Regions from separate parts of the Duganella sp. CY15W genome, predicted to be linked through region 3. Evidence: predicted binding sites of a transcription regulator. Region 3 holds the regulator's gene; each other region holds the start of a gene.

Evidence for each region. The regulator FNR, encoded in region 3, switches genes on or off when oxygen is low (the NO sensors DNR and NnrR bind a similar motif). The targets are predictions, from matches to a motif close to TTGATNNNNATCAA.
Region 1: the regulator FNR is predicted to act here: its motif matches at 1,166-1,179, upstream of GTP58_RS29245 (agglutinin biogenesis protein MshI).
Region 2: the regulator FNR is predicted to act here: its motif matches at 1,098-1,111, upstream of GTP58_RS14765 (OmpW family protein).
Region 4: the regulator FNR is predicted to act here: its motif matches at 1,077-1,090, upstream of GTP58_RS07850 (XrtA system polysaccharide chain length determinant).

Annotation. Positions count from the first base shown of each region.
Region 1 covers NZ_WWCQ01000008.1:256,799-258,996, forward strand. Annotated here, with positions in the region: gene GTP58_RS29240 (MSHA biogenesis protein MshI) at 1-192, opposite strand, end outside; gene GTP58_RS29245 (agglutinin biogenesis protein MshI) at 189-1,094, opposite strand; gene GTP58_RS29250 (agglutinin biogenesis protein MshP) at 1,252-1,758, opposite strand; gene GTP58_RS29255 (type II secretion system protein) at 1,755-2,198, opposite strand, start outside.
Region 2 covers NZ_WWCQ01000002.1:1,207,556-1,209,753, reverse strand. Annotated here, with positions in the region: gene GTP58_RS14775 (type 1 glutamine amidotransferase domain-containing protein) at 1-154, opposite strand, end outside; gene GTP58_RS14770 (ABC transporter substrate-binding protein) at 254-979, shown strand; gene GTP58_RS14765 (OmpW family protein) at 1,177-1,785, shown strand; gene GTP58_RS14760 (hypothetical protein) at 1,853-2,198, shown strand, end outside.
Region 3 covers NZ_WWCQ01000002.1:884,407-886,604, reverse strand. Annotated here, with positions in the region: gene GTP58_RS13465 (FixH family protein) at 11-508, shown strand; gene fnr (fumarate/nitrate reduction transcriptional regulator Fnr) at 509-1,267, opposite strand; gene GTP58_RS13455 (RNA polymerase sigma factor) at 1,315-1,833, opposite strand; gene GTP58_RS13450 (DUF2892 domain-containing protein) at 1,833-2,051, opposite strand.
Region 4 covers NZ_WWCQ01000001.1:1,775,170-1,777,367, reverse strand. Annotated here, with positions in the region: gene GTP58_RS07860 (long-chain N-acyl amino acid synthase) at 1-356, opposite strand, end outside; gene GTP58_RS07855 (XrtA/PEP-CTERM system exopolysaccharide export protein) at 435-1,028, opposite strand; gene GTP58_RS07850 (XrtA system polysaccharide chain length determinant) at 1,155-2,198, shown strand, end outside.

The DNA of each region.
Region 1 (2,198 bases), on a different contig from region 3:
CTCCCGTTTGGCCAACACTGTCTTGCCCGCCTCCGCTTCCTGCTCCTGCGCCGCCACACGCTGGCCCGCGTACCAGGTCAGCAGCAAGGCGCCGGCCACGATCACGCCCAGCGCTTCCACCATCGGCAACGCGGCGAAAATCTTGCGCTGCTTGAGGAAGATGGGATTGAAGAGATTGATCTGCTGGCTCACAGATGCACCTCCTCATGCCGCAACGCCGCGCCCAGCGTCAGGAAAAAACGCTGCTGCTGCGCGGCGTCCTGCAGCGCAGGCGCGTTGCGCAGGTCGAACACATCGTCCAGCGTCATGGCTTCCACCGGCATGTACAGGTTGGCGGCCAGGTGTTCGTGCAGGCCGTGCGTGCCGGTGGGCGCCAGCAGCAGCTTGAGCACGTTCACGTAATGGAACTGGCGGTCGAAGTGATCCAGCGAGCGTTGCAGCTCCAGCGTAATCTTGTCGAAGCAGACTTGCTGGCGGTCCGAGTCACGTTCCAGCAGCTGCTCCAGCGTCACATCGATACGCCGTGACAGGTACAGCTCGGCCTTGTAGGTAATGGTCAGCAGGCCACCATCGCCGTCAAACGACAGCATGGCCAGGCCGCGGCCATCGGTTTCGAGCAAGGCCGAGATATTCCGCTGCGCCATTTCAGGGATATCGATGACCGTGAGCTCCAGCTTGGCTTCACCAAACAGCGCCTGGCGCGACTGCACCAGCGCATTGCGCGCGGCCACCGCGAACATCGAGTGGCCGCGCGAGGCGCCGCTGCTGTCCTGCGGGATGTCCAGCACGTCAATGGTGGCGTCATCGATATGGAAGTCGAGCATATCCTTCAAGCGCCAGCGCACGGCGGTTTTCAATTCGTCCGGCGGCACGTTGGGGGCATCGACCATCAGCAGCTGATACTCGCCGCCGCCAAGCATGGTGCCGCAGCGGTAGCTGTTGGCGCGCAGCTCGCGGCTCATGCGTTCCAGCGCTTCCGGCGAGAAGCTGGCATCAGCCGGATAAAACGCCGACACCTCGACGATGGCCTTGGCATCGCGCACGCGCTGAACGCGGCCCGCACAGATACCGTCCCGCAGAAACGTGACGGTCAACCAGCCATCCGATTTTTTAGCCCGCTTAAAGAAGCCCATATCTCAACACACGAAGTTTACGCGCTAGATGCTTGATTATATTCAAGTTACCGATCATTTCATGCTCAAAATGGCAAGCATTCTGTAAAAATACACAAATTTCCGCACAGTTGCGGCTTCAAAGCTGCGCCGTGATCACGCGCTGCACATAATCCGCACCCGGCGCAGCGTTCGGGCACGCGCCTCCCGCGCCAGGCTGATTGCAGGCGGTGGAGGTAATTCTGATGTGCGCGGCAGTGGCGTCGCCGCTGCCGCCACCGGCAATGCCTGCCACCAGGTTGTCGCAAGTAATGACCAGCGTCACCGTGAACGTCGATAAGCTGGTACCAGCCGGCAGCGCGACGTTGCGCGTCACCGTGGTCTGCGCCGCCGAGCAGCCAAAGGTCACTGCCGGCTGCGGCGGATTCAAACCGGATTGCTGCGCCGTGTACAGTGCCCATTCAATGCCGGCCTTGGCGGCCTGGTAAGCGCGTATCCCCTGGATGTCCTGCGCCGTTCCGGCTTGCTGCGTCGTCGTCAGCGTCACAATCGCGACGGCCAGACCCGCCACGGCGACCAGCAGGAAGATGGCAGTGATAATGGCGACACCGCGTGCCTGCCGGCGTCTGCGCGCAAATGGCTTCATGGAATATTACTCACGTGGATTTGATGCGTCAGCGTGACCGTTTCCGGCGCTCCCATGTCAGCGTTATAGCGCGCCAGCGCGATCGACAATCCGATCAGCGCCGTTTGCTGATTGGCGACCGCAGTCACTGAAAACAGACAGGCGTAGACGTTATCGGCCATCAGCGCATTGCTGCCACCGGCCGGTGCGATTTGCGCAGCGTTCCATCCATAGCCCCAATACCGCAGCAGCGTACCTTTGCCGGTCGCCGTATCATTGGTGCAGGCAAAGGTCACGGGCGTGCCGACCACGGCAAAGCGCTTTCCAGGCGAGCTGTTCGGCGTCCCGGCTGTTGCATAAGGGTTTCCAGCCATGGTCAGCGTCTTGCCGTTCACCGCAGTCAGGGCAACACGGTTACCGCCAGCATATGCATCCGCGCCAGCGAAGCCGCTACCCAGGTT
Region 2 (2,198 bases), 320 kb from region 3:
ATCCTTGCACGTGCTCGCCGCGGGTCTTGGGCGAGACCAGCGTCACGCGCGCGCCTTCCTGTTCCAGAAAGCGGCGCGGTTCGCTGTATTCGACCTGCTCGACGCCGTCGGTCATCAGCACGGCGACGCGTTTGTCCTGTAGAGCTTTGCTCATGGTGTCTGCTCCCAAACATGGTTGGATGAGGACACAGGGTGCCACAGGCGCGGGCGCTTGCCTGTGCGTGGGCCAACATAGGCGGGCTATAATGGCCGCATGCACTTTTCCCTCCGTTATCTGCCGCTCGCTTTCTGCACGCTAGGCGCCTGCGCGCTGGCGGCGCCCGGCGAACTGGTGATGCTGGCGCCGCTGGACCAGGCCATGCCGATTGTGCGCTTTCAGAACGGCGCCATCAGCGGTGGCATCGTCAAGGATGTGGGCGACCTGCTGGCGCTGCGCCTGGGGCGGCGCCCGGTCTACCTCACCGCCGATTCGCCCGACGTGATGCCGGCGCTCAGCAGCGGCCGCGCGGACGCCATGTGCTATGTGATGCCGTTCTGGATCGATGGCGACTACAACTGGAGCGTGCCACTGCTGCCGGATGCGGAAATGGTGGCCGCACGAAGTGACATGCCGCACCTGCGTTCACTCAAGGACCTCAAGGACAAGCCGGTCGGTACGGTGGTCCACTACCGCTATCCGCGCGTGGAGCAGGTGCTGGGCAAGCGCTTCCGGCGCGTCGATGCGGGCAGCATGGAGAAGAACATCCAGCAGATGGTGGCCGGCAAGCTGCCGTACACCATGATGAGCGAGGCCACGCTGAACTATCTGCACCGCACACGCACCGCGCTCAATGTGCGCGCGGACCTGGTGTTTTCGGCCTACAAGGCGCACTGCGCGTTTTCGCAGAAATCCACCGTGCCGTTCGAGGACGCCACCAAGGCCATCGATGCGCTCATCAAGGATGGCAGCATCGATCAGATCATGGCGCGCTACCGCTAGCGCCAAAGCCGGGGCGATCGGCGCCGGAAAACCAGCCGCCGCCGGACACAATTAATTCACAAGTAAAATATTATTTACCTATGCTGCGCTGCAGGCCAAATTTCGCTTTAAGAAATTTTTGACTTGGATCAATGTTTTTACTGCACTGCATCAATAGACTTTGTCACGTTACTTAACGACGACAAAGAGGAAGTGAAATGAGTAAGTCTCTAGCAGCAGTACTGGCAGCCCTGACCCTGATGAGCGGTAATGCCTTTGCAGAAGAGAGCCCATGGCTGGTGCGCGCACGCGCGGTGCATCTGGACCCGGCGGACAAATCCGACGCGCTGGGCGGCGTCGGCAAAACCGACCGTATCGGCGTCAGCAGCAAAACCATCCCGGAAGTGGACATCTCCTATTTCTTCACCAAAAACATCGCGGCCGAGCTGATCCTGACCTATCCGCAAAAGCACGACGTCACACTGGATGGCGCCAAGATCGGCACCGTCAAGCACCTGCCGCCGACGCTGCTGGTGCAGTACCACTTCCTGCCGGACGCCCAGTTCCGTCCGTACGTGGGCGCGGGCGTCAACTACACCACGTTCTCCAAGAACGAACTGCTGAACGGCGCGGCCAGCCTCGAGCATGACAGCTTCGGCCTGGCACTGCAGGCGGGCGCCGACGTTGCCATCGACAAGAACTGGTCGATCAACTTCGACGTGAAAAAAGCGCAGATCCGCAGCGACGTGCTGATCGGTGGTGCCAAGGCCAGCCGCGTGAAGATCGACCCGCTGATGATCGGCGTCGGCATCGGCTACCGTTTCTAAGAAGCACCACCCCACGCATGGGGCGCTATAATATTTCCAGATCGATAGCAACGAAATGGAAAGCCCCATGCGCAAGATTCTGATAGTCCTGATGCCACTGCTGCTGGCCGCCTGCGTAGACGATACCGCGTCCTACTATGCGGACGGCCCGGTGGGCAATCATGCGCTGACCATTCATCGCGCGCAGAAACACTTCTGGAGCAGCGCCAGCCGCGTCGAGCTCATCATGCAGCGCCTGCCCGACTGCCTGCGGCGCATCGAACTGACCGAGATGCCGGCGGAAGATGTGGAAATCGAACTGCTGTCGGGCGGCGACAACGTCTGGACGCTGCGCGCCGGCCAGGAAATGTGGCAGGTCGAAACGCAGACCTGCACCCAGTATCCCGACGTCAAAGGCGATGGTGGCGAGCTGA
Region 3 (2,198 bases):
GAGCTTCGTCATGAATACACTTGCCATGCCCGTCACCCCGTGGTGGAAACAACGCTGGCCCTGGCTGCTCATGGCCGGCCCGGCCATCGTGGTGGTGGCCGGTACCTACACGGCCTGGCTGGCCACCTCGTCGGCCGATCCGCTGGTGGTGGGCGATTACTACAAGGAAGGCAAGGCCATCAATCAGGACTTGCGCCGCGACCGCGTCGCGGCGCAGATGGGCCTGTCGGTGGCGCTCGGCTACGACGCCGCCAACGGCCTGCTGACCGGCCGCATCAACCGCAAGGACACCGGCCCGCTGATGCTGCATCTGTCGCACGCCACGCTGCCGGAAAAGGATATCCGCATGGTGCTGGTGCCGGATGAGAACGGCGCCTTCAGCGTGGCGCTGCCCATGCTGGAGCGCAGCCGCTGGATTGTGCTGGTGGAAGGACCGAAGCGCGACTGGCGCCTCGCAGGCGCCTGGAAATATCCGGTGCAGCAGGGCGTCGCGCTGCTGCCGGACTGATTAACCGCAGGTCGCCGTGCCGGCGGTAATTGCCTTGAGCATGCGCGGGTCCAGCAACTCGATTTCGCGGTTGCTGACGCGCACCAGGCCTTCCTTCTTGAACTTCGACAGCAGGCGGCTGATGCTTTCAATCGTCAGCCCCAGGTAGTTGCCGATCTCTTCGCGCGACATGCGCAGCTGGAAGATATTGGCCGCATAGCCGCGCGCCTCGTAGCGCGACGACAGGTTGACCAGGAAGGCAGCAAAACGCTGGGTCGCCTGCATATTCCCCAGCAACAGCATCACGCTTTGTTCGCGCGTGATTTCCTGGCTCATCATGCGGTGGAAGTGGCGCAGCAGGGTCGGCATTTCCGCCAGCAACTGCTGCAGGGTGGCGAATGGAATTTCGCAAACCTCGCTGTCTTCCAGCGCGACGGCGGTGCAATGGTGCTGGTCAGCACTGATCGCATCCATGCCCAGCAGCTCGCCGGCCATCTGGAAGCCGGTGATCTGTTCCGCGCCCTCACGGTTGACCTGGTAGGTCTTGAAGTGGCCAAGGCGGATCGCGTACAGATTCTGGAACGGATCGCCAATGCGGAACAGCGTGCTGCCGCGCGCAACCTTGCGGCGGCGGCCGATGATCTGGTCCAGCCGTTCCATATCGTTGTTGTCCAGTCCCATAGGCAGGCACAGTTGGTGCATGCTGCACGATGCGCAGCTGGCCTTCAGGACCTCTATCGTTGCGCCGGGGATCACCAGCGAAGGAAGTTCTCGTATCATGCGGCTAGTGTAGCCCATCGGGTGTGATTTTGGCGGCTATTCCGCAGTCATCCAATCAGGTATTCACGCGCCAGCTGTCTTGCGCGATGCAATCGGCTCTTCACAGCTGCCACGGTGTCACCGGTCTCGGCGGCGATTTCCGCGATCGACAACTCGGCAAAGTCGCGCAGCAGCACCACGTTCAGATAATCGGCCGGCAGCGATTCCAGCGCGCGGATCAGCTCCACGCGCAAGCCCGCCGTATCCTGGCTGGCCAGCCATTGCTCGGCACGCTCGTCGTCCCACGGATCGTGGCCCAGCGCCGTGCGCGCCAGCCGGTGGCATTCGCGCTTGACGATCTGAAACAGCCAGCCCGAAAACGCCGCCAGCAGGCGTACCGACGACAGCTTGCGCGATAGCACCAGCAAGGCTTCCTGCACGGCGTCATCGACATCGCCGATCAGGCAATTGCGCTGCGCATAGCGGCGGATGTCAGGCTGGCACAGCCGCAGCAGCTGCGCCAGCGCCGCCGGATCGCCGCGATGGGCTGCATCCAGCACTGGCAGATGTTGTTGCGCAAGACTCATTATTTTCCCTGTTTTGCTGCTTTATCGAGACGGCGGCCCACCATGGCGCACATCGGGCAAAAGCCCACCAGGCCGGACGCGACGATGCCGGCGGCCGACAGCGCCAGCAACGTGCCCCAGACGCCGCCCAGCAGCGCCAGCGCGCCGGCGGCAACGATCAGACCAAGCACCACGCGCAGCACGCGCTCCCAGCCCGGTACATTTTTAACGTAAAACATTTTGCTCTCCTAATGGTTGCCGAGGAAGTCCCTCGCCAGCTAAGAGGCGGCTAACACGGATCTGGATGCGCAGGTTTCAAAAAATAGTTAGAAAATTCCTGTTGCATACGATTGAATTGTGCGCTACAGTTCATTCATCAACACATC
Region 4 (2,198 bases), on a different contig from region 3:
GCGCGTAGCTGGTCCAGTTTGTCGCGGAAGTTTTCGTCGGCGGGCAGGCCGATTTCGGCATCGTCCAGGCACAGCGACATCGTTCCCACGGTTTCGCCGCCAGTTTCGGCAAACAGTGTGATTTTATTCGGCACATGGCTTGCCGCAGGATCGACCGAATAACCGCGCCAGCCATACATCTTCTTTAACAACAGGCTGGCGGCCTCGCGTCGTCCTTCAGAATTCGCCATACGGATATGAAAGGTTTGCTGATCCAAGGGATGATCCAGTGCGGCTTCGGCCTGGCCTTCGCCGACCACGAGGTCGCGCATTTCGCTGTTGACCTCAAATGAAACAATAGCGTCGTCGTATTGCACGGTTGGCTTCCTGTCGAGTAGTACATGACAGTCAGACCTCCCGCTCAGCTCGAAAGTTCCCGAAAAATTCGATTTTTTTCAGAACCAGCCTTCCGGGATCACCAGAATATCGCCGGGCAGCATTGCAACATTGGCGGAAATATCGCCGTCACGCAGCAAGTCTTTGAGCCGCACGGCAACGCTCTGGCGCTTGCCCTCTACCGTGCGGATGATGCTGGCCTTGTTCCCGGCAGCGAAATCGGTGATGCCGCCGACCGCAATCAGCACGTCCATCAGCGACATGCCCTGGCGGTAGGCCAGCGCCTGTGGCCTGGCGGCCTGACCGATCACGCGTATCTGTTGCGTGTAGGGGCCGACAAAGCTGGTCACAATCACGGTCACCACCGGCTGCTGTATGTATTTACTCAGCGCATTTTCGATATCGCGCGCCAGCGCCGTGGCGGTTTTCCCCGCCGCCTGCAAGTCCTCCACCAATGGCGTGGTAATTTTTCCGTCCGGCCGCACCGGGACACTCAGCGAAACTTCGGGATTGCGCCAGACATTGATGTTGACTACATCGCCAGCGCCGATCTGGTAGTCGGCCTGGACTGGCACCACGTCCGGCGCGTCCAGCGATACGTGATGGGCACAGCCGGTTGTCAGCAGCAGCAATAAAACAATCAAGGCACGCATGATGGTTCCTCCTCACTGCAATGATTGAGAAATCCTGCCAGACGCTGCTTGATCTGCCTCAACGACTGCCCAGTTGAGAAAAATATAATCGGAATTCACTGTGGCCTTGCGTCTGGAGACTGGAATATGGAGGAATTGATCAGTCAGCTGATATCCAGCCTGAAAGGCATCTGGAAATACCGCTGGTACGCAGTCGCCATCGCCTGGCTGGTCGCCGCCGCCGGCTGGGTCAAGGTGGCCATGCTGGCGGACGACTACCAGACCACCGCACGCGTGTTCGTGGACACCCAGAGCATCCTCAAACCCCTGCTGGCCGGCATGACCAGCGTGCCCAACGTTGAACAGCAGGTCGCCATCATGAGCCGTACCCTGCTGAGCCGCCCCAATGTCGAGCGTGTGATGCGCATGGTGGATCTGGACCTCAACGACCGCACGCCACGCGACCAGCAGCAACAGCTGGATGAACTGATGAATAAAATCAAAATCAACGGCACGGCCAACTACGATATCTATACGATCACCTACAACAACCGCAATCCACGTACGGTGCGCGACGTGGTGCAGGCGCTGCTAACGATTTTTGTGGAAGGCAGTTTCAAAGGCAAGAGTGGTGAGACGCGCAAGGCAGTGCAGTTTATCGATGACCAGATCAAGTCGTATGAAGACAAGCTGACTGCCGCAGAGAACAACGTCAAGGAATTCAAACTCAGGCATACCGGCCTGCTGCCGCGCCAAGGGACGGACTATGGCAGCCAGCTGATGCAATCATCCGACGCGCTCAATGCCGCGCGGCTTGAACTGGCCGAGGCCGAACAAGCCCGCAACGCCATCGCCAGCCAGATCAGTGGCGACGAACCGATACTGGGTGCCGCTGCCGGGCCGGCTGCCGTCGACAATCCCGAACTTGACGGACGGATTACCGCGCTTAACAAAAGTCTTGATGCCTTGCGCCTGCAATACACCGAGTTACATCCCGACATTATCGCTGCCAAGCGGCTGGTCGCCCAGCTGGAGGCGCGCAAACGCGAGGAAAGCAAGCTCAAGCAGAATAACGATCCTGGCAAAAACTATAGCCCCATGCTGCAACAGCTCAAGATTGCACAGACCGAGGCGGAAGCGCGCGTGGCGGCGATGACGGCACGCGTGCAAGAGTACACGCAACGCCATCAG